2 regions of the Ensifer sp. Root558 genome follow, and region 1 is predicted to be linked to the other one. Evidence: predicted binding sites of a transcription regulator. Region 1 holds the regulator's gene; the other holds the start of a gene.

What was found. Region 1 encodes LexA, which represses DNA repair genes until DNA is damaged. Its sites were predicted from a motif close to TGTTCNNNNTGTGTTCNG; they were not measured.
Region 2: ruvC (crossover junction endodeoxyribonuclease RuvC) is a predicted target of LexA. The motif match lies at 8,601-8,618, and genes of this name have one in related genera.

The regions. Positions count from the first base shown of each region.
Region 1 is NZ_LMGC01000035.1:358,294-368,878, forward strand. Features, by position in the region: gene ASD63_RS28165 (deoxyribodipyrimidine photo-lyase) at 1-544, opposite strand, end outside; tRNA gene ASD63_RS28170 (tRNA-Asn) at 643-717, opposite strand; gene ASD63_RS28175 (hypothetical protein) at 877-1,170, shown strand; gene ASD63_RS28180 (thermonuclease family protein) at 1,382-2,116, shown strand; tRNA gene ASD63_RS28185 (tRNA-Cys) at 2,269-2,342, shown strand; gene ASD63_RS28190 (hypothetical protein) at 2,549-2,881, shown strand; gene lexA (transcriptional repressor LexA) at 2,970-3,692, opposite strand; gene ASD63_RS28200 (hypothetical protein) at 3,929-4,225, opposite strand; gene ASD63_RS28205 (hypothetical protein) at 4,549-5,181, shown strand; gene ASD63_RS28210 (hypothetical protein) at 5,300-5,902, shown strand; tRNA gene ASD63_RS28215 (tRNA-Ala) at 6,056-6,131, opposite strand; gene adhP (alcohol dehydrogenase AdhP) at 6,508-7,533, shown strand; gene eutB (ethanolamine ammonia-lyase subunit EutB) at 7,695-10,043, shown strand; gene ASD63_RS28230 (GNAT family N-acetyltransferase) at 10,181-10,585, opposite strand, start outside.
Region 2 is NZ_LMGC01000001.1:1,140,038-1,150,622, reverse strand. Features, by position in the region: gene ASD63_RS05675 (efflux RND transporter periplasmic adaptor subunit) at 1-1,152, shown strand, start outside; gene ASD63_RS05670 (multidrug efflux RND transporter permease subunit) at 1,149-4,325, shown strand; gene ASD63_RS05665 (MBL fold metallo-hydrolase) at 4,609-5,445, shown strand; gene ASD63_RS05660 (hypothetical protein) at 5,464-5,946, shown strand; gene ASD63_RS05655 (YebC/PmpR family DNA-binding transcriptional regulator) at 6,032-6,778, shown strand; gene ASD63_RS05650 (HAD hydrolase-like protein) at 6,850-7,479, shown strand; gene ASD63_RS05645 (LLM class flavin-dependent oxidoreductase) at 7,490-8,491, opposite strand; gene ruvC (crossover junction endodeoxyribonuclease RuvC) at 8,662-9,174, shown strand; gene ruvA (Holliday junction branch migration protein RuvA) at 9,241-9,858, shown strand; gene ruvB (Holliday junction branch migration DNA helicase RuvB) at 9,955-10,585, shown strand, end outside.

The DNA.
Region 1 (10,585 bases):
GCCATGCTCCCGGGGCTGCGATATGGTGCGGCCGGTCGATCGGCGGTGCCAGCTCGTTTTTCAGTTCGAGCGCGCGCCAGAACGGCGTGAACACGCGGTAGGGGCCGCCCGTCGTCGTCAGCAGCCGCATGGGCTCATGCAGCAATTGTCCTGCAAAGCTCTCCGTGATGATTCCCCGCTCGGCCAGCGCCTTCTTGAGCGCGGTATCCGTGGCGATGCCGTTCGGGTCGTAGCGCCGGTTCCAGTAGATGCGCTCCGCACCGCTTGCGCGCGCAATCTCGACAATCACGTCAAGCGGCGCGCCTGATCGAAGAACGAGGCGAGAAGCGTGCCGCGCGAGACTTGCGCCCAAGGCCTCGAGCGAATGGTGCAGCCACCACGCCTGCGCCGCCCCGAGCGCACCGTTGCCGCTGTCGGCGGGTTCGCGAATATAGAGGGGAATGACGGCTGCCTCGCCGGCGGCAGCCGAGAGGGCGCGATTGTCGGCCAGGCGGAGATCCTTGCGGAACCAGACGATGATGGGCGGCGCCGCGGCCTTTGTCATGAAGAACCATCGGGAGGTTGGGGATTGATCACCTGGAGAACATAGGTGCAAAATGAAAAAGAGCCATTCGCATCGCTGCAAATGGCTCTTTTAGAAAGTGGCTCCCCGGGCCGGATTCGAACCGGCGACCTGTCGATTAACAGTCGAATGCTCTACCGCTGAGCTACCAGGGATCATCCGCGCCGCTGTTGTGCTGTGCGCTTCAGAAGTGAGGCTGCTAATACGCATGCTTTTCTGATTTGCCAAGCGCTTTTTTCAAAAAAAATGACAAGTTCCGTTGCGAGGCTGTGGAGAAGTCCCCAATTGTGGGAAAACACGCCGGATAGGGAATGATGAATAAAAACAGGAAGCAGACGCATTTCGGCATTGATCCGCAAACACGACAGATCGTGCTGGGAAAATGGCGTATCGCGTTGCCCGACTCGCCCCTGCTGCGCATCCTGCTGGGTTCGCTGCTGGTGTTTTGTGGTTTTCTCGGTTTCTTGCCCGTGCTGGGCTTCTGGATGATACCGTTGGGCCTGATCGTGCTTTCCCACGACATTCCCTCGGTTCGCCGCCGCCGTCGTCGTCTGGCCGTCTGGTGGGCGCGCTGGCGCGGGAAGGCCAACTCGTCGAACGGCTCCTGAGGCGGACGCCGATTTAACGATCTTGTTGTCGAGGGCAGGGCGGTCGGCAGTTTTGGCCGTCCCGTAGCAATTCCGAATCTCTCAACAAGGGCCGTGGCCGCGCAGGCGAATGACCGGTTCCTGGCGGTCTTCCCCTCTGTTGGGGTGCCCTCGAAAACTTTTCGGCAACCCATCAAACGCATAATGCGGTCTCGAATCAGGATGGGGACCGATGGCCAAAGCCACTACGAAACGTCGACGCCGCAGTTCGGGCCGAAGCACCAGCAAACAGGGCGGCATGGCGCCGTGGTATCTGGCCGCAGCGCTCACCCTTGGCGGCGTCATGGCCTACGACCATCGCGCCGAGTTGCGGCACTGGCCGGTGGTTTCCGATGTCATGGCCTTTGCATCGCGATCGGAAACGAAGCCGAAGCCTCAGCGCGCGGTTCCTGAAGCGCAGGAGCGCGTTGCCCAGCAGGCGGATAGGCACAAACCGAATCCGAAGCCCAACCCGGCGACGAAGGTTGCCCTGGCCGCCCCGGTGCCGTCGGTGAATGTCGGCGTCACGCCGCCAACCCCTCTCGTGCGGCCGAATGAAGAGGTGAAGACGGCATCCATCCGTACCGATCAGTTCTATTTTTGCGGCATTCGCAACGACAACTGCGTGATCGATGGCGCGACCTTCGTCTTCCATGGCGAGACGATCCGCGTCGCCGATGTCGATGCGCCGCGAATCCGCCAGGCAAGCTGCGACAAGGAGCGTTCGCGCGGCTTCTACGCCAAGCAGCGCCTGCGCGAATTGCTGAATGCAGGCGACTTCAGGCTGATCTCGGCGGGAGGGCGATCAGATGCCAAGGCCGGCGAGAAACTGCGCCTGGTCACCCGCGGTGACCAATCTCTTGGACGTGTACTCGTTTCCGAGGGGCTCGTGCGGCCGTGGGAAGGGCGCCCGACGCCCTGGTGCTGAGATCAGCTGGGAGACGATCGGCGGACATCGTCGATCGTTCTGTGGAAAGTATCCGTCCTGCAAATCGACGGCGCGTTTTTCAGAAAATGCCTCTTGCGGTTTTTCTGCAATCATTCTAAATCCGCGCCAACGCTTGGTTATCCGAGCTGTGAGGCCTCGTGGCGGAGTGGTGACGCAGAGGACTGCAAATCCTTGTACCCCGGTTCAATTCCGGGCGAGGCCTCCAATAATCTCACCTCGTTAAATTTGGTTTGGCGTTCTGCCTTAGGGCAGCGCGGTAAAATTCGCGACACGTCCGCGCAAGCCACGTCGCCTATGCCTCCGTCGGATCTTATCGCTTCGGTGAATTCGGTAGAGGGGGAACGATGACTCCGCTGAGATCAACCGTATCGGTAGCGTCCGTCAACATTAAGAACGGAGGCAATGGCATCAATGAAAAAGAGACTGATCCTGACGGCGTTGGCGTGTTTTGCGGCGACCGCTATGGAGGCGCGCGCGGACGACCTGGTTTTCCAGCTGAAGAACAACACCGGCGCGGTACTGACGAATTTCTATACGTCGCCGGTCGGCGTCAATGAATGGGAAGACGATGTTTTCGGTCGGCAGGTCCTGAACCCCGGCGAGAGCATGGAGATCACCATTGCCGACGGGCGGGACGTCTGCAAATACGACATGCGATTCGAATTCGAGGAAGGCTCGGCCCTCGATACGACCGAGGACACGCAGGATCTCTGCGAACTCGGCGAATACACGATCCACGAATAAGCGATCTGGATTTCAGGTCGCCTTAAACGGAAAGAGCCTCGCCACTTTCAGTGGCGAGGCTCTTTTGATTCGGCGTTCTGCCTGGAATTCAATGGTAGCGGCGGATCAGCCCGACGAGCTTGCCCTGGATCTTCACGCGATCCGGTCCGAAAATGCGCGTCTCGTAGGCGGGGTTGGCCGCTTCGAGCGCAATCGACGCGCCCTTGCGACGGAAGCGCTTCAGCGTCGCTTCCTCGTCGTCCACGAGCGCCACGATGATGTCGCCGGGATTGGCCGAGTTGCCGTTGCGGATGATCACCGTGTCGCCATCGAAGATGCCGGCCTCGATCATCGAATCGCCCTTTACTTCGAGGGCGTAATGCTCGCCGCTGCCGATCATGTCGAGCGGAACGGTAATGTCATGGGTGTTGTTCTGGATCGCCGAGATCGGCACGCCGGCAGCGATGCGCCCCATCACCGGGACGGAAACAGACGTGCTTTCGGCGACCGGCGCCGGCTTCGGCGTGGCAGGAGCGGCGGCCGGCGGCTTTCCGAGGCTGCCCTCGATCACGCTCGGCGAGAAGCCCCTGCGCGGCTGTTGCTGGCCGGCGGCGTAGGCTTCCGGAAGCTTGATGACTTCGAGCGCGCGCGCCCGGTTCGGCAACCGGCGAATGAACCCGCGTTCTTCGAGCGCCGTGATCAAACGGTGAATGCCGGACTTCGACGCAAGGTCGAGCGCATCCTTCATTTCATCGAAAGACGGCGGTACGCCCGACTCCTTCATGCGTTCGTGGATGAACAGAAGCAATTCCTGTTGCTTGCGGGTCAGCATGGCACGTCGCTCCAGAGGCGTGAAACAAATCAAGAACAGACACTATCTGTTCCATATGTGTTCCGCAAGTGCCTAAAATTCCGTGAATTCAGGCAATTGGCTGCTTCTGTGGGGGGCGATTGGTCACTTTTGCGGGAGCGGGGCGGTTTTCGGCGACGGTTGCGTCCCAAAACAGCGCCGGGCAGGTCAATCGCGCGCGTGATTCGAACGAATCGCGGCTCTCTTCGCGGAGAGACTTAAGTCGCTTGCGAGGCCGAGCAGGCGTCTTCGAACTCCTTCACCGTTTCGGCGCTGTTGTCTTCCGGAAGCACTGCGTCGGCCGCATCGGTCGCAACGGGCGTATCGCCGTCATAAACGAAGGACTGGATGTAGAAGGCGAGCGCGCCCTTCCAAACATTGCGTCCATCGATCTGATGGCACGGCACGGCCCGTTCGAAATCGGTCTGGAGTTCATCCACCGTCGCGGCACTGAGCTTGACGTCAGGCATATTGGGCGATGCGACTATCGAAGCGAGAAGCAGGGCGGCAAGCACGGTGATCGTCCACTTGATGAAGGGGTGGGACTACGGGTTGGTAAACGATGTGAACCGCGCTTTCGTTCCGAAGTCCAGCAAGCATGGCGATCACTCTGCCATGTTCAACAGCTCTTTGCCCGCAGGCTGTGGCTGATTTGCGCCAGCCGCTCGATCTCAACCTCGTCTCGGCCGTTCTTCATGGACCGGCGCGGAGAATGCATCGGAGCTGCCAGCTTTCGCATCGGGCCTGGGGCGCGCAAAAATCCCTGCGGGGAAGGGCCTTCACCGTCTCGACAGGCCTCTAAAAAAAGATAACTTTGCGTGGAAAGTGGGGTGGTTGCATGCATAGATTGTCGTTGGTGGTGCTCGGCCTGTTGCTCACGGCTGGAGCGGCGTCTGCCGAAGAAGGGCGTTCGAATATCTGGAAACGGATCAACGCCTGGACGGTGGGATCCGATCGCTCCCTGGGCGGCTCGTGTTACGCGGCGACGAGCTATGACGCCGGCGCTATCCTTCGTATCGGCTTTTATCCGCGGGGATCGACGAACCTGGCGTTTCTTTCGATCGGCAATGCCGAATGGAAGTCCATCGAGCCGCAGCGGGAATACGATGTTGCCTTGCAGCTCGACCGTGGTCGTCAGTGGCCGGCCGTTGCGTTCGGTGTTGATCTGACCGGCGCCAGGGCCCTTGTCGTCAACTTTTCCAACACCGACTTCTTTACCGAATTCGTTCGCAAGAACACCTTGGCGCTGGCCTTCGAGGGGCGCGTCGTCGCGAGCCTCAGCCTGCGTGATTCGATGAAGGCGGTAAGCGAGATGTTCAAGTGCCAGGAGGCGGTGAGCGCCTTGATCCCGAATGGCGGTCAGGGAGCGGCGAACGATCCCTTTGCGGGTGCCGGTGGCAATGCGCCGAACAACGATCCCTTTGCCGGCGGCGGCCAGACCAAGTCGTCGAAAGATCCTTTCGCCATGTGATGGGCGCGTCCGCTTGCCGCAGAGAGGTGAATATTCCTAAAATATTGCCTGGGATCGGCTAGGTACCCTCGACAGTGACGGGGGGACCTATCAAAATGCGGGCAAACGGGGGTTTTGCATGCGTAGATTGCTGGTCGGATTGGTAAGCTGTCTGATCGCCGCGGGATCGGCCGCGGCTGAGGAGTCCGAAATCATCAAGTGGAAGGATGTCGACGGCTGGACCGTTGCTTCCGACACCTCGATGGAGGGCTCCTGCTTCATCTCATCGGTATTCGACGGCGGGGTCACCTTGCGCCTTGGGTTCTATCCCAAGGGCTCCGAGTCGCCGCTCTATATGAGCTTCGCCAGCGACGACTGGAGGTCGCTCGAGGTCGGCAAAGAGTACGACCTGACCTTCCGCTTCGACAAGACCGATCCCTGGAGCGCTTCGGCGACCGCTGCCGGTGATGCGAGCGGAAAGTTTCTGTTCGTGAACGTCACCGACGCCGAGTTCCTGACGGGCTTCGTGCGCAAGCGGGCCTTGGCCATCGCGTTTGAAGATCGCGTCATCGCAAATCTCAGCCTGCGCGGCACCGGCCCGGCGGCCGACGAGCTGATGAAGTGCCAGCGGGCGGTCGACGAGATTATCGCCGACGAGGGCCGCAAGTCCAAGGAGAAGAAAGCCGACCCGTTCAATGCACCGAGCGAGAAGCGCTCGGCGCGGGATCCGTTCAGCCTCTGAAAGCAGGTGGCCACGGGATCGGGCAGCGTTTCGCGAAGGCCGGACGGTGGCTTAGCATGGCGGTGTCCCCAGAGAGACTCGAACTGGCGATCTGCTGATGACAAATCAGCCGCTGTTCCGATACCTCGGCAACCGGGCACCTTCTGATCGTTTTGGTGGAGCCGAAGGGAGTCGAACCCTCGACCTCCGCAGTGCGATTGCGGCGCTCTCCCAACTGAGCTACGGCCCCGTAGCATTCAGTCAACACGACCGGCGCCGATCCTGTCAATACGCGCGCCAGCGCGCCCGCTCGAACGCCGTTGCACGATATGCGTTGTTCGATCCGGCCGGGCGCCGAAGGCGGTCGGTCTCTGAACCGCTTCTGCACTCCACCCATTGTCGAACTCTGCCGGCGGGTTTACGCTGCAACCTGACGATGGCGCTACGTGAACCGCGTTGAAGTGTTGGCGGTATACGCCAAGCAGGAAATGACGTCCGGGCACTGGCTGTGAGCGCCATGATGCTCGAGCCAATTACACGATTTTCGTATGTGAGATAGGCCCCTGCCGGCCCACTGTTCCCAAAGAAACCTCTCCGTGGCCCGGCGATTGGAGGAGGATTGGCAAATGGCTCAGGCGATGAAGGCAGCCGTCGTTCGGCAATTCGGCGCGCCCCTGACGATCGAGGAAGTGGCAGTGCCCACGCCGCAGCCGGGACAGATCCTGGTGAAATACGAAGCAACGGGCGTTTGCCATACCGATCTCCATGCTGCAAATGGCGACTGGCCGGTGAAGCCCAGCCCACCGTTCATTCCCGGGCACGAGGGGGTCGGCTATGTCTCGGCGGTCGGCGCCGGTGTCAAAAGAGTGAAAGAGGGCGACAGGGTCGGCGTTCCCTGGCTTCACAGCGCCTGCGGCTACTGTCCGCATTGCCGCACCGGTTGGGAGACGCTGTGTGCGGCCCAGTCGAACACGGGATACTCGGTCAACGGGACGTTCGCCGAATATGGCCTGGCGGATCCTGATTTCGTCGGCAGCCTGCCCAATGGGCTGGAGTTCGGTCCTGCCGCGCCGGTTCTGTGTGCCGGGGTCACCGTTTACAAGGGGTTGAAGGAAACGGAAGTCCGTCCCGGTGAATGGGTTGCCATCTCCGGCATCGGGGGGCTTGGCCACATGGCCGTGCAGTACGCAAAGGCGATGGGCATGCATGTCGTCGCGGCGGACATCTTCGACGACAAGCTGGCACTTGCAAAGCAATTGGGCGCCGACCTGACAGTCAACGGCAAGGCCAAGGATGCGGTCGAGCAGGTGATCAAGGCCACCGGCGGCGTGCATGGAGCGCTTGTGACTGCAGTCTCGCCCGCTGCGATGGAACAGGCGTTCGGTTTCCTGCGTTCGCGCGGCACCATGGCGCTCGTCGGCCTGCCCCCAGGTATGATCTCGGTGCCGGTCTTTGAGACTGTTCTTAAGCGCATCACCGTGCGTGGATCGATCGTCGGCACCCGCCAGGACCTGGAAGAGTCGCTCCAGTTCGCCGCTGAAGGCAAAGTCGCGCCGCATTTTTCGTGGGATAGCCTCGAGAATATCAATGAGATCTTCCGCCGCATGGAAGCCGGGAAGATCGACGGTCGCATCGTGATGAGCCTGCAGTAATCGACTTTGACAGGCCCGGCTGGTCGAGGCTCGCCGGGTCCGTGTCGATGCCCAAGGGACACGTGTCGAGCATTTACTCTTATGCGCCTTCCTTAGATCGCCGGTCACCAGAGGGCCGTCGGGCGAGATGCCGATAGACCTTTTGCAGAAAGGAAATGGCAATGAGCAAAGGCATGTTCTCAGACCAGCATGCACTGTCCAGGCGCGATCTCCTGCTGGTGGCGGGAACTGCGGCGGCCACGCTTACAGCCTACAGTCATGCTGCCCGTGCCGCGCCAGGCCCAAGCAACCTCGTGATCGACGACGTGAAGCAGGATGAGGACATCTTTGCCTATATCAGCAGGATCAAGGGCGGCTTTGACGAGACGACCTATCGGCAAGTTCTGGGATGCGCGAATGCGTTCAAGGAAGGAGACCAGACGATCGCTGTGGCTGCGGAAAATGATACGTCCCGAACGAACGCCCGAGCCCTCCTGGCAAGAACGAAGATCGCAGACCTCGATCAGCACCCGCTGTTTGAGGACGATCTGCAACGACTGATTTGGCAGACCACCGACAGGGCTCAACAAGAAAAGCTGAAAGACTGGACGATGGGCCAGCTGAAGGAATTTCTTCTGACCAAATCGGAAGATGAGATCAAAGGCGTCATGCATGGCCTGACCAGCGATACCATCGGCTGCGTGCCGAAGCTGATGAGCAATGAAGAGTTGATCGCCGTCAGCCAGAAGATTTTCAATGTCATGCCCGGCACCAAGTTGGGGGCCAAGGGATACATGGGCGCACGTATCCAGCCGAATTCGCCGACCGACCACCCCGACGACATCATGTGGCAGGTCTTCGATGCGTTTTCCTATGCGACCGGCGACATCGTCATCGGCACCAACCCGGTGGACAGCACCGTCGACAGCGTCGTCACGGTGGAGCGGGCGCTCAAGGACATCGCGGATACGTTCAAGCTGGTCGACGTCATTCCGTGGTGCGTGCTCGCTCACATCGACGTCCAAGGTGAGGTAAGCGAAGACTTCCCCGGCACAGTTTCCACCGTGTTCCAGAGCCTTGCCGGTACGGATGATTGCAACAAGATCTTCGACATCACCAATGAGAAGATCCTGAAATATGCGCGCGCCAAGGCAGGGGAGCGGTACGGCCTTTACTTCGAAACCGGACAGGGCTCGGAATTCACCAACGGCGCGGCAAACGGCGTCGACATGATGGTGCTTGAGTCCCGGAAGTACGGGTTCAGCCGGGCTGTCGGCATGGAGCTTGCGAAAGTGCAGCCGAAAGGCGCATGGCTGCATGTCAACGACGTCGCCGGCTTCATTGGGCCGGAGGTCTTCAAGAGCCGAGAACAACTCGTTCGGTGCTGCCTCGAGGACATGGTCATGGGCAAGCTCCATGGGCTGACCATCGGTCTCGATATATGCACGACCCTGCACATGACCGTCAGCCTGGACGATCTGGATTGGTGCCAGGATCAGATCATGCCGGCCAATCCGGCCTATCTGATTGCTCTGCCGACCAAGAACGACCCGATGTTGAGCTATCTCACGACCGCATTCCAGGACCACGTACGCGTGAGGGATAAGTTCGGCTTCAAGGTCAACGATGCGATGTGGGATTTCTACAAACGCCTTGGAATTGTCGGCAAGGACAACAGCTACACGTCAAAATACGGCGATCCTCTTTGGGTCTATTATCAGTACCGCCTCGCCAAGGGGGACAAGCGCTCCAAGGACGCCGTTTACGCCGAGGGCAGGCGGATGATGACGGAGGTCGAGGCAAGAGGCGTCGACCTGGCCACGGGCCACGGTGAGAAGATATGGGATCTCAACCCGTCGCTCGCGACGAAAGTGAGGGGTCTTTATGACGACGCCAAACTCTCTCTTTGGGCCGAGCTTACGCCGGAGTTCATAGCGGCAGTGCCCAGCGTCGTTCCGGTTCGCACCCTGTCCAAGGACCGGAACGACTACATCGCGCATCCGACGACCGGTGAAACGCTGAGCCCGGACTCAATCAGGGCGATTGACGCGATCAGGACGTCCTGGAAAGGCGATATGCCCAAGGGCCAGATTGTCATCTCAGATGGTCTGAACGCCAAGGCCATCATGGATGACGGCCATCTTTCGCCCTACCTGGAGGAGATGCGCAGGCTGCTCGGCGATGCCGGCGTGTCGGTGAGCGACAAGAATATCCTGGTCACCAGCGGCAGAGTGCGGGCCGGCTACCGGATTGGCGAGATGCTGTTTGCCGACGCCGATCCCAACACGTTTCGCGGAATTCTCCACATCATCGGCGAGCGGCCCGGAACCATGCACCACGCCTACTCGGTCTACATCACGGTTGCGAAGGGCAAGCGTTGGGCTGAGAAGGATATCGATCACGATATGACGAAGCTGGTCAGCAACGTCGCCGATACCGCACTCGCACCCAGGGAGGCGGCGAAGGAAACCCTGACCATTATCCGGGAGATCATCGGCAAGGACGTAAACGGCAGCCGGCGATTCGGGTGACCACAAACGCGCTACAGGGCAACAAGGGCGTCCGTCCGGAATAAGCGTCGGGCCGTGTATACCGTTGGGGCAGCCGCATACTCTCGCTTTCGGGCCCCCAAAGCGCGGTTGCTTCTTCGGATCGTGGCTTTCCGGCGTCAGAATCGCTTCTTTAGAAAGTAGCGCGCAATCGCCCCATCACCACCTTCAAGCTCGCCGAAAACTTCGAAGCCGAGTTTTTCATAAAAGGGCCTGGCCTGGAATTCGAAGGTGTCGAGCCAAAGGCCGACATAGCCGCGCTGGCGCGCGATCTTCTCCGCTTCTTCGACAAGGCGCCGGCCAAGGCCCTGGCCGCGGTACTCATCCGGGACCGCGAGGTAACGGATAAAGCCCCAGCCATAGCCATCCGTCGCATAGAGCCCACCCGTCGCGACTTTCGTCTCCGGATCGCGAAGCACGATGGCAAAACCGGGCAGGTCGACCATGCCGCTATGGGCATCGTTATAGGCATCCAGCGGCGCAACGATGCCGCTGAGGTCATCCCGATTGGGGTCTTCGAGAAG
Region 2 (10,585 bases), on a different contig from region 1:
TTGTCTCAGTGGCATTTGCCGATGATCGTCGGCGCTTCTCTTTCCCTTCTATCCGCAATCGGTGCCCAGGCGCAGGACGCGCAACTGCCCGTGGTGACCGTCGCCAAGCCGGTCGTGCGGGACGTCATCGACAGCGACGAGTTCATCGGCCGTTTCGAGCCCGTCGACGAGGTGCAGGTTCGCGCCCGCATCGGCGGCTATCTCGACGAGGTCAATTTCACCGATGGCGCCCTGGTGAAGAAGGGCGACAAGCTCTTCGTCATCGACCAGCGGCCCTATCGTACGGCTCTCTCTCAGGCCGAATCGACGCTGGAATCGGCGCGCTCGTCGCTGGAATTCGCCGAGGCCCAGTTCAAGCGGACGCAATCGCTGACGGGCACCGGCACGCTTTCGGTCTCGACGCTCGACGATCATCGCCGCGAACTCCTGTCGGCGCAGGCGCTGGTGCGCGGCGCGGAAGCGGCGGTCGAGCGTGCCAAGCTCGACCTTGACTACACCACCATCACCGCGCCGCTCAGCGGCCGCGTCGACCGGCGCCTGCTGTCGACGGGCAATCTCGTCCAGGCTGACCAGACGGTGCTGACGACGATCGTGTCGCTCGACCCGATCGATTTCTACTTCGACGTCGACGAACGGCGGCTGCTTTCCTATGCACGGGTCGCGCGCGAGCGCGGCAGCGCGCTGCAGGAAGGCGGCGGCTCGCTCGAAGTGCTGGTCACCATCGCCGACTCGCAAGAGGAGCCGTTCAAGGGCAAGCTCGACTTCGCCGAAAACCGCGTGGATCCGCAGAGCGGCACGATGCGCGTGCGCGCCCGTCTCGATAACCCGAGCCTCGTGCTGCAGCCCGGTCTCTTCGGCCGTGTGCAGATCGAAGGCTCGAACACCTACAAGGCCGTCCTCATTCCGGACGAAGCGATCGGCGCCGACCAGAACGAGCGCATCGTCTATGAGGTGACCGGGGATGGAACGGTGGTGACCAAGCCCGTGCGTCTCGGCCCGAAGCTGCATGGCTACCGCGTCATCCGCTCCGGCATGACCGGCGACGAGACCATTGTCGTCAACGGTCTGATGCGGGCGCGGCCCGGCACCAAGGTGAAGCCCGAGACGGTGCAGCTTCCCCCCGAAGCGCAAGCAGCGGGGGCGGCGCAATGAGGTTTGCTCACTTCTTCGTCGACCGGCCGATCTTCGCGTCGGTGCTGTCGATCGTGCTGCTGATCGTCGGCAGTATCGCCTATTTTCAGCTTCCCGTGGCGCAGTACCCGGAAATCGCCCCGCCGACCATCGTCGTTCGCGCTGCCTATCCGGGTGCTGACGCCGATACCGTTGCCAACACCGTCGCGACGCCGCTCGAACAGGAAATCAACGGCGTCGAGAACATGCTCTATATGTCCTCCTATTCGACCGCCGACGGCTCGATGGCGCTGACGATCACCTTCAAGCTCGGCACCGACCTCGACCAGGCACAAGTGCTGGTACAGAACCGCGTGTCGATCGCGGAGCCGCGGCTGCCGGAAGAAGTCCGGCGGATCGGCATCACCACGGCCAAGAGTTCGCCCGACCTGATGATGGTCGTGCATCTCTTGTCGCCGACCGAACGCTATGACCAACTCTACGTCTCGAACTATGCGCGCACCCGCATTCGCGACCTGCTCGTCCGGCTCGATGGCGTCGGCGACGTCATCCTGTTCGGCGAGCGCGAATATGCGCTGCGTGTCTGGCTCGATCCGGAGAAGCTGTCGGCCTATGGCATGACGGCCGGTGACGTGGTGCAGGCTTTGCGCGAGCAGAACGTGCAGGTCTCCGGCGGTTCGATCGGTGGTCCGCCGGCGCCGGGCGACAGCGCGTTCCAGTACACGGTCACGACGGACGGCCGCTTCAGCGACGCGCGGCAGTTCCGCTATGTCATCGTCAAGGCGACGGAAAGCGGTCGCCTCGTGCAGCTGCAGGACGTCGCGCGTGTCGAGCTCGGTGCTCGCGAATACGTCAACAACAGCTATCTCGACGGCAGCCCGGCGGTGGCGCTCGGCATCTTCTCGCGGCCGGGCACCAATGCGCTCGACGCCGCCGAGCAGATCCAGAAGGTGATGACCGACGTTTCCAAGGACTTCCCTGACGGGCTCGAATACCGCATCGTCTACAACCCGACAGAGTTCATCTCGGAATCGATCAACGAGGTCTACAAGACGATCGCCGAGGCGGCCATTCTCGTTGCCATCGTCGTTCTCGTCTTCCTGCAATCGTGGCGCACGGCGATCATCCCGATCGTCGCCATCCCCGTGTCACTCGTCGGCACCTTCGCCTTCCTCTATGCCTTCGGTTTCTCGCTGAACATGCTGACGCTGTTCGGCCTGGTGCTGGCGATCGGTATCGTCGTCGACGATGCGATCGTGGTGGTCGAGAATGTCGAGCGAAATCTCGCGCGAGGGATGACCCCGCGCGAGGCGTCGCATGTGACCATGGACGAGGTGGGGGCGGCCGTCATCGCGATCTCGCTGGTGTTGACCGCGGTGTTCGTGCCGACGGCCTTCATCCCCGGCATCGCCGGCCAGTTCTACCTGCAGTTCGCCGTGACGATCTCGGTCGCAACGGTGATTTCCGCCTTCAACTCGCTGACACTGTCACCGGCGCTGGCGGCTATCTTGTTGAAGCCGCACGAGAACGGCCATCATGAAAGCCGCAATCCGCTGACGCGCTTCGGCAAGGCCTTGGCGAACGGCTTCAACAACGGTTTCGACCGGATGGCGTCGGGCTATGCATGGGTCGTGCGCAAGCTCGTCTCGACGAAGGTGGCGCTGGCCGCGGCCCTTCTCGTCTTCGTCGGGCTGCTGGGGGCCACCTGGTACATGGCGCAGATCGTGCCGCGCGGCTTCGTGCCGACCATGGACCAGGGCTATGCGATCGTCGTCATCCAGCTGCCGGACGGCGCCTCGCTCGACCGGACGGACGCCGTCGTCAAGCGGGCCTCGAAGATCATCCAGGACGTGCCGGGCGTGAAAAGTGCTGTCGCCTTTGCCGGCTTCAACGGTGCGACCTTTACCAACGCGTCCAATTCGGGCGTGGTCTTCGCCTCCTTCGAAAGCTTCGAAGAGCGGCTGAAGAACGGGCAGGGGGCCAACCAGATCATCGGCCAGCTCTATGGCAGCCTGCAGAGCATCCAGGAAGCCTTCATCATCGCCGTGCCGCCGCCCTCGGTGCGCGGCATCGGTAACTCCGGCGGCTTCAAGATGCAGATCATGGACCGGCAGAGCTCCGACATGCGCCGCGCGCTCGGGCTTGCCTACCAGATAATGGGCGCTGCCAACCAGACGGAAGGGTTGACCGGGGTCTTCACCACCTTCTCGGCCTCCAGTCCGCAATACTTCCTGGCGATCGACCGCGACAAGGCGCGCACACTCAACGTGCCGATCCCCAACATCTTCGAGGCGCTGTCGATCAACCTCGGTACGTCCTACGTCAACGACTTCAACGCCTTCGGCCGCGTGTACCAGGTGCGGGCGCAGGCCGACCAGCAGTACCGCGTCGAGCGCGACAACATCCTGGCGCTGAAGGTGCGCTCGGCAACCGGTGCGCTGGTGCCGATGGGTACGCTTGTCGAGATCCAGGATACGGCCGGTCCGACGCTGGTGCAGCGCTACAACATGTACGTCTCGGTGCCGATCCAGGGTAACCCTGCGGTCGGGGTCTCGACGGGTACGGCTCTCGACAAGATGGAGGCGCTCGCCGCCCAGATCCTGCCGCAGGGCACGACCTTCGAGTGGACGGAACTCGCCTACCAGGAGCGCCAGACAGGCAACACCGCGGTGTTCATCTTCGCACTGTCGGTCGTCTTCGTGTTCCTGGCGCTGTCGGCCCAGTACGAAAGCTGGGTTCTGCCGCTGGCGATCATCCTGATCGTGCCGCTCGGCGTGCTGGCCGCATTGGTCGGGGTGTTCATCCGCGGGCTCGACAACAACGTACTGACCCAGATCGGGCTCATCGTTCTGATCGGTCTTGCAGCCAAGAACGCGATCCTGATCGTCGAGTTCGCGCGGCAGGGCGAAGACGAGGGCAAGACGCCGATCGAGGCGGCTGTGGAAGCGAGCCAGCTGCGCCTGCGCCCGATCCTGATGACCGCCTTTGCCTTCATCCTCGGCGTGGTGCCGCTGATGATCGCGACCGGCCCGGGTGCCGAAATGCGCCAGTCGCTCGGCACGGCGGTGTTTTCGGGCATGCTCGGGGTAACGTTCCTCGGCCTGTTCCTGACGCCGGTGTTCTACGTCGCGCTCCGGTCGTTCCGGCGACGCAAGGCGGCGGTGAGCGAACCGGCGCCGCACCCGGCCGAATAGGGCAGGCCCGACGATAACCTGACGAATGCCCCGGCAGCAATTCCGGGGCATTTGGCTTTGACGAGGCTATCGTTGCCTTATCGGCCTTAGGGCCGGTGACGTAAACGTGAGCACCGCCTGCCGTTTGTAACTGGACGTGGCCGGGCCCTTGAACAATTCTTTCCGCGCCCCGTGACGCCACCGTTCGGTCGAGCGAAGGCAAAGGCTTCCATTCGCTGTTCAATACCTGCCCGCCGCGTGCCCCCAAGGCCCGAGGTCAGGCGGCAAGTGAGAGAGGTGAAGGCTGATGCTCCGGTACTTTGTCTACACATTCGCCGCCATATGGTTCATCCACGCGTTCTGGCCATCGGTCGCCCATGCGCAGCAACAGCCGCGCCCTGTCAGCCAATGCCAGGCGATCGCCGAAACGCTCCCCCAGGCGACTTTTGCCAGTTTCACGCCCGCGGCTGCCACCAAGGGGCAGACGACGGCCGGCGAGGTGACAATCAGCTATCTCGGCCATTCCACCTTCCTGATCGAGACGCCCGGCGGCGTCTTGATCGCAACCGACTATAGCGGCTGGTATGCACCGTCGATGCCGCCGACGGTCGCGACCATGAACAAGGCGCATTCGAGCCACTACACGCTGACGCCGGATCCGGCGATCAAGACCGTGCTGCACGGCTGGAGCGATAGCGGCCAACCGGCGCGCCACGATCTCGTGGTCGGCGACGCCTACATCCGCAACGTGACGACCGACATCCGCGCCGGCGGCGGCGCCATGGAGCACGACGGGAACTCGATTTTCATCTTCGAGGTGGCGGATCTCTGCATCGGGCATCTGGGCCATCTGCACCATGAACTCGACGACAGCCACTACAGCCAGATCGGCCGGCTGGACGTGCTCATGGTGCCTGTCGATGGCGGCCTGACCATGGGTGCCGAGAGCATGAGCCGGGTGGTCAGCCGGCTGCGCGCCTCGCTGATCCTGCCGATGCACCGCCGTGGCCCGCCGATCGACGCCTTTCTGGACATGTTCGGCGACGACTACGACAAGCGTTACGCCGACAGCGCCAGTATCAAAGTATCCCTGCGTTCCTTGCCAAGCAAACCACTGATTTATATCCTCAAGGGCGTTTGAACATCCTGGGATCGCCCGATGAAGTTGCTCGTGGTTGGCGTATCGTTCTTTCTCTCCTTCTCGACTCTTGCCGAGGCCGGTGGCGCGCCGCCGCCGCGCATGCCGTCTCCCGAGGGGCAACAGCCGCAAAGCCAGCCGGAGACCACGGTCCGACCGGCGGGTGAGCCGGAGATCTTCGCGATGCCCTCGGGCAATATCGGCTGTATCTACACGCCGGCTGGCGGCACGTCCGTCTATCAGCCCGCCGATGGCGGTCCGGAGCTGGCCTGCGATATCGTCGCGCCGCGTTATGTCAGGGCGACCCTTGGCCGGGCGGGAGCCGCCACGCTCAATCACGCCGTCGGCGATCCCAGCTGCTGTTCGACTGGGACTGTGCTCGACTATGGGCAAAGCTGGTCGCGACGGCCGTTCTCCTGCGTGTCGGAACGCACTGGCCTTTCCTGCCGCCGTGACGACGGACACAGCTTCCTCTTGAGCCGCGCGCAGGTCTCTGCCAACTGAAAAACCGCCCCCCGGCTGGACGGAAAGCGGCAATAAAACTATAAGGCGCCCCATTCCATTCAAATTAATGCATGCAGAGGGTGCCATGGCTGGCCATTCACAGTTCAAGAACATCATGCACCGCAAGGGCCGTCAGGATGCGGTGCGCTCGAAAATGTTTTCCAAGCTCGCGCGCGAAATCACGGTTGCCGCCAAGTCGGGCATGCCCGATCCCGCGATGAACGCGCGCCTGCGCCTGGCGATCCAGAACGCCAAGGCGCAGTCGATGCCGAAGGACAACATCGAACGGGCGATCAAGAAGGCCTCCGGCGGCGACGCGGAGAACTACGAAGAAGTCCGCTACGAGGGTTATGGCCCGGGCGGCGTTGCCGTTATCGTCGAAGCCTTGACCGACAACCGCAACCGCACCGCCTCGAACGTGCGCTCGACCTTCACCAAGGCCGGCGGCGCGCTCGGCGAAACCGGCTCGGTTTCCTTCTCCTTCGATCGCGTCGGCGAGATCACCTACAAGCTCTCCGTCGGTGACGCCGACAAGGTGATGGATGCGGCGATCGAAGCGGGTGCCGACGACGTCACCACCGACGAGGACGGCCACACGATCATCTGCGGTTTCGAAGCGATCGGCGAAGTGTCCAAGGCGCTCGAAGACACGCTCGGCGAAGCCGAAACGGTCAAGGCGATCTGGAAGGCACAGAACACCGTTCCGGTCGATGAAGAAAAGGCGCAGTCGCTGATGAAGCTCATCGACATCCTTGAAGACGACGACGACGTCCAGAGCGTCTATTCGAACTTCGAAGTCTCGGACGAGATCCTGGCGAAGCTGTCGGCCTGATTGGGACGACCGTCGCTCGCAGAATTTTCACCCGCGTCCGAAAGGCCGCGGGTTTTTCTTTGGATGGCCCGATGACCTATGAATTCGCGATCTTCGATTTCGACGGCACGCTTGCCGATACGGCGGCGAGTTTCATGACGGCGTGCAACGCGGCTGCACGGCGCTACGGCTTCCGCGAACTCTCGGTCGAGGAGTTCCAGTCGTTGCGCACCATGGGCAGCCGCGAGATCATCGCGCATCTCGGCGTGCCCGTTTGGAAACTGCCGCAGATCGCCACCTTCATGCGCCGTGCCATGGCGACTGAAGCGGCAAGCGTCCGGCTGTTTCCGGGCGCCGCTGAGCTTCTCTGGAAATTGAAGGCGGCGGGCATCGGCATTGCGATCGTGAGTTCGAACGCGGAGCAGGGTATTCGCGCCGCACTCGGCGAAGCGGCAGCGACGATTGACCTCTTCGAATGCGGTGCCGCGCTTTTCGGCAAGGCACAGCACTTCAAGCGTGCGATCCGGCACTCCGGCCTCGATGCGGCTCGCATCCTGGCGATCGGCGACGAGGCGCGCGATATCGATGCGGCGCGAAAGGCGGGCGTGGCGGCCGGTGCGGTTGCCTGGGGCTATGCCGACCCGGTCTTCCTGCAAGGGCTCGGGCCGGATCGGTTCTTTGCCAATCTGGAAGAGATCGCACCCGCTTTCGGGGCGATCTGATCGGCCGGCTTTACGCCGCCTTGGCGAGATCGCGCTGGGCGTCGGCGAAGAGGCGAAGCGAATTCAGCCGCGCCTGCATGTGGAAGATCGGCATGGAGATGATCAGTTCGTCGGCCTTTGTCTGCTCGAGGAACGCCCCGATCTTGCGCCGGATCGTCTGTGGCCCTCCGACCACCGCATACATCATCGAATGGTCGACGAAGATCTTCTCGTCATAGCTCCAAAGCCCATCCATCGACTGGACCGGCGGCGGAAACTGCCCGCGCGCGTTGCGGCGCAGGGCCACGAAGGATTGCTGCATGGAGGTGAAGAGGTAGTTCGCCTCCTCGTCCGTATCGGCGGCAACCCCCATGACGCCGACCATCACCTGCGGCTTGGCAAGGGTCTCGGAGGGGGTGAAGCGCTCGCGGTAGATCTCCAGCGCCGAGAGCAGCATGTCCGGCGCGAAATGCGAGGCGAAGGCGAAGGGCAGGCCGAGCATGCCGGCGAGATGGGCGCTGAAATGGCTTGAGCCGAGCAGCCAGATCGGCACATTGGTGTCGGCGCCGGGCACGGCGATGATCTTCTGGTCCTCGGCGACGGGGCCGAGCAGTGCCTGCAGTTCGACGACGTCGTTCGGGAAGTTGTTGCCGCTCGCCTCCATGTTGCGTCGGAGGGCCTGGGCGGTGCGCATGTCGGTTCCGGGCGCACGGCCGAGGCCGAGGTCGATGCGGCCGGGGTAGAGGGCGGCGAGCGTTCCGAACTGTTCGGCGATGACAAGCGGCGAGTGGTTCGGCAGCATGATGCCGCCGGAGCCGACACGGATCGTCTTCGTCGCTGCCGCCACGTGCGAGATCACGATCGAGGTCGCCGCACTGGCGATGCCCTTCATGCCGTGATGTTCGGCCAGCCAGAAGCGGGTGTAGCCGTTCTCCTCGGCCGCCTGGGCCAGACGGCGCGAATTCTCCAGCGATTGGGCGACGCTGCCGCCTTCAGTGATCGGGGAAAGATCGAGGACGGAGAAAGTCGCCATGGCAAAGGCCTTTATTGAGAGAAATTGATGCAAGGCTATGTAAGCTCAATTTTCCTCAATCCAAGGGCGGTGCCGAAGAAAACCTGGGGCCGCGCCTCCACTGTGCGTATGTTTTTGTTTTGTTCACTTTTTGCTGGCAGCGTCCGGACTGACATCATAGGGTGAAATTCATGCAGACCACGATTCGCATCATCGGCATCGATCCGGGGCTCCGTCGTACCGGCTGGGGCATCATCGAGACGCTCGGCAATTCGTTGCGTTTCGTCGCCTCGGGCACGGTGACGTCGGATGGCGACATGGACCTCGCCTCCAGACTTTGCCAGCTGCATGACGGCCTTGCCGAGGTGGTGCACAGCTATCAGCCACACGAGGCGGCGGTGGAGCAGACCTTCGTCAACAAGGACGCGACAGCGACGCTGAAACTCGGCCAGGCGCGCGGCATCGCCATGCTGGTGCCGGCACGAGCAGGCCTCAGGGTCGCCGAATATGCGCCGAACGCGGTCAAGAAGGCGGTGATCGGCGTCGGTCATGGCGAGAAGCAGCAGATCCACATGATGCTGAAGGTTCTGATGCCGAAGGCCGAGTTCAAGGGCAACGATGCGGCGGACGCACTGGCGATCGCTATCTGCCATGCCCACAACCGGCAATCGGTGACGAGCCGGCTTGCCGCATTGATGGCGTAGTTGCGCCCGACACGATAATTTCCGATGGTCCGGTGACCATCCAGAACCCACCGCGAGAGACGCCACATGATCGGCAAATTGAAGGGTACCATCGACGAGATCGCCGAGGATCACGTCGTGCTCGATGTGCATGGCGTCGGCTACGTTGCCTTTTGTTCGGCGCGCACGCTGTCCAGGCTCGGATCGGCGGGCGAGGCGGCGGTGCTCTTCATCGAGACGTATGTGCGCGAAGACCAGTTGAAGCTGTTCGGCTTCCTGACGGCGCTGGAGCGGGAATGGTTCCGGCTGTTGCAGAGCGTGCAGGGGGTCGGCTCGAAAGTGGCGCTGGCCGTGCTTTCCACCCTGACGCCGGGGGAATTGGCCAATGCGATCGCGCTGCAGGACAAGACCTCCGTCTCCCGTGCGCCCGGTGTCGGGCCCAAGGTGGCGGTGCGCATCGTCACGGAACTGAAGAACAAGGCGCCGTCCTTCGCCGGCGAGATGTCGGCCTCGATCGGCCTCAAGCAGGAGCTTGGCGAAGGCGTCGCCTCCGCGCCGGTTTCCGATGCGGTTTCGGCGCTCACCAATCTCGGCTACTCGCGCGACCAGGCGGCCAATGCCGTTGCTGCGGCCTTGAAGAACGGCGGCGAAGGCGGCGACAGCGCCAAGCTCATTCGCCTTGGCCTGAAAGAGCTGGCGCGATGAACGCTTGCCTTGGCCGGGCACAGAAGGCAGAACGCATCGTGCCCGGCATGATGACGGGTTGCAGCGCTGAGCTGCCCGACCGAATGGAACGAACGCATGACTGACGCCGCACGCCTGATAACGCCGGAAAAGCGCGGTGAAGACCTCGATGCGACCATGCGCCCGCAGACGCTGGATGACTTCACCGGCCAGGCGGAAGCGCGCGCCAACCTGAAGATCTTCATCGAGGCGGCAAAAAATCGCGGCGAGGCGCTGGACCACGTGCTCTTCGTCGGCCCTCCCGGGCTCGGCAAGACGACGCTGGCGCAGATCATGGCCAAGGAGCTCGGCGTCAATTTCCGCTCGACCTCCGGCCCTGTGATCGCCAAGGCCGGCGATCTCGCAGCCCTGCTCACCAATCTCGAAGAGCGCGACGTGCTCTTCATCGACGAAATTCACCGGCTCAATCCGGCCGTCGAGGAAATCCTCTATCCTGCGATGGAGGACTTCCAGCTCGACCTCATCATCGGCGAAGGCCCGGCGGCGCGGTCGGTGAAGATCGACCTGTCGAAGTTCACGCTGGTGGCGGCAACCACCCGCCTCGGGCTTCTGACGACGCCGCTTCGCGACCGTTTCGGCATTCCGGTGCGGCTCAATTTCTACACGGTCGAAGAGCTGGAATCGATCGTCCGGCGTGGCGCCCGGCTGATGGGCCTCGGCATGACCGACGACGGCGCCCGCGAGATCG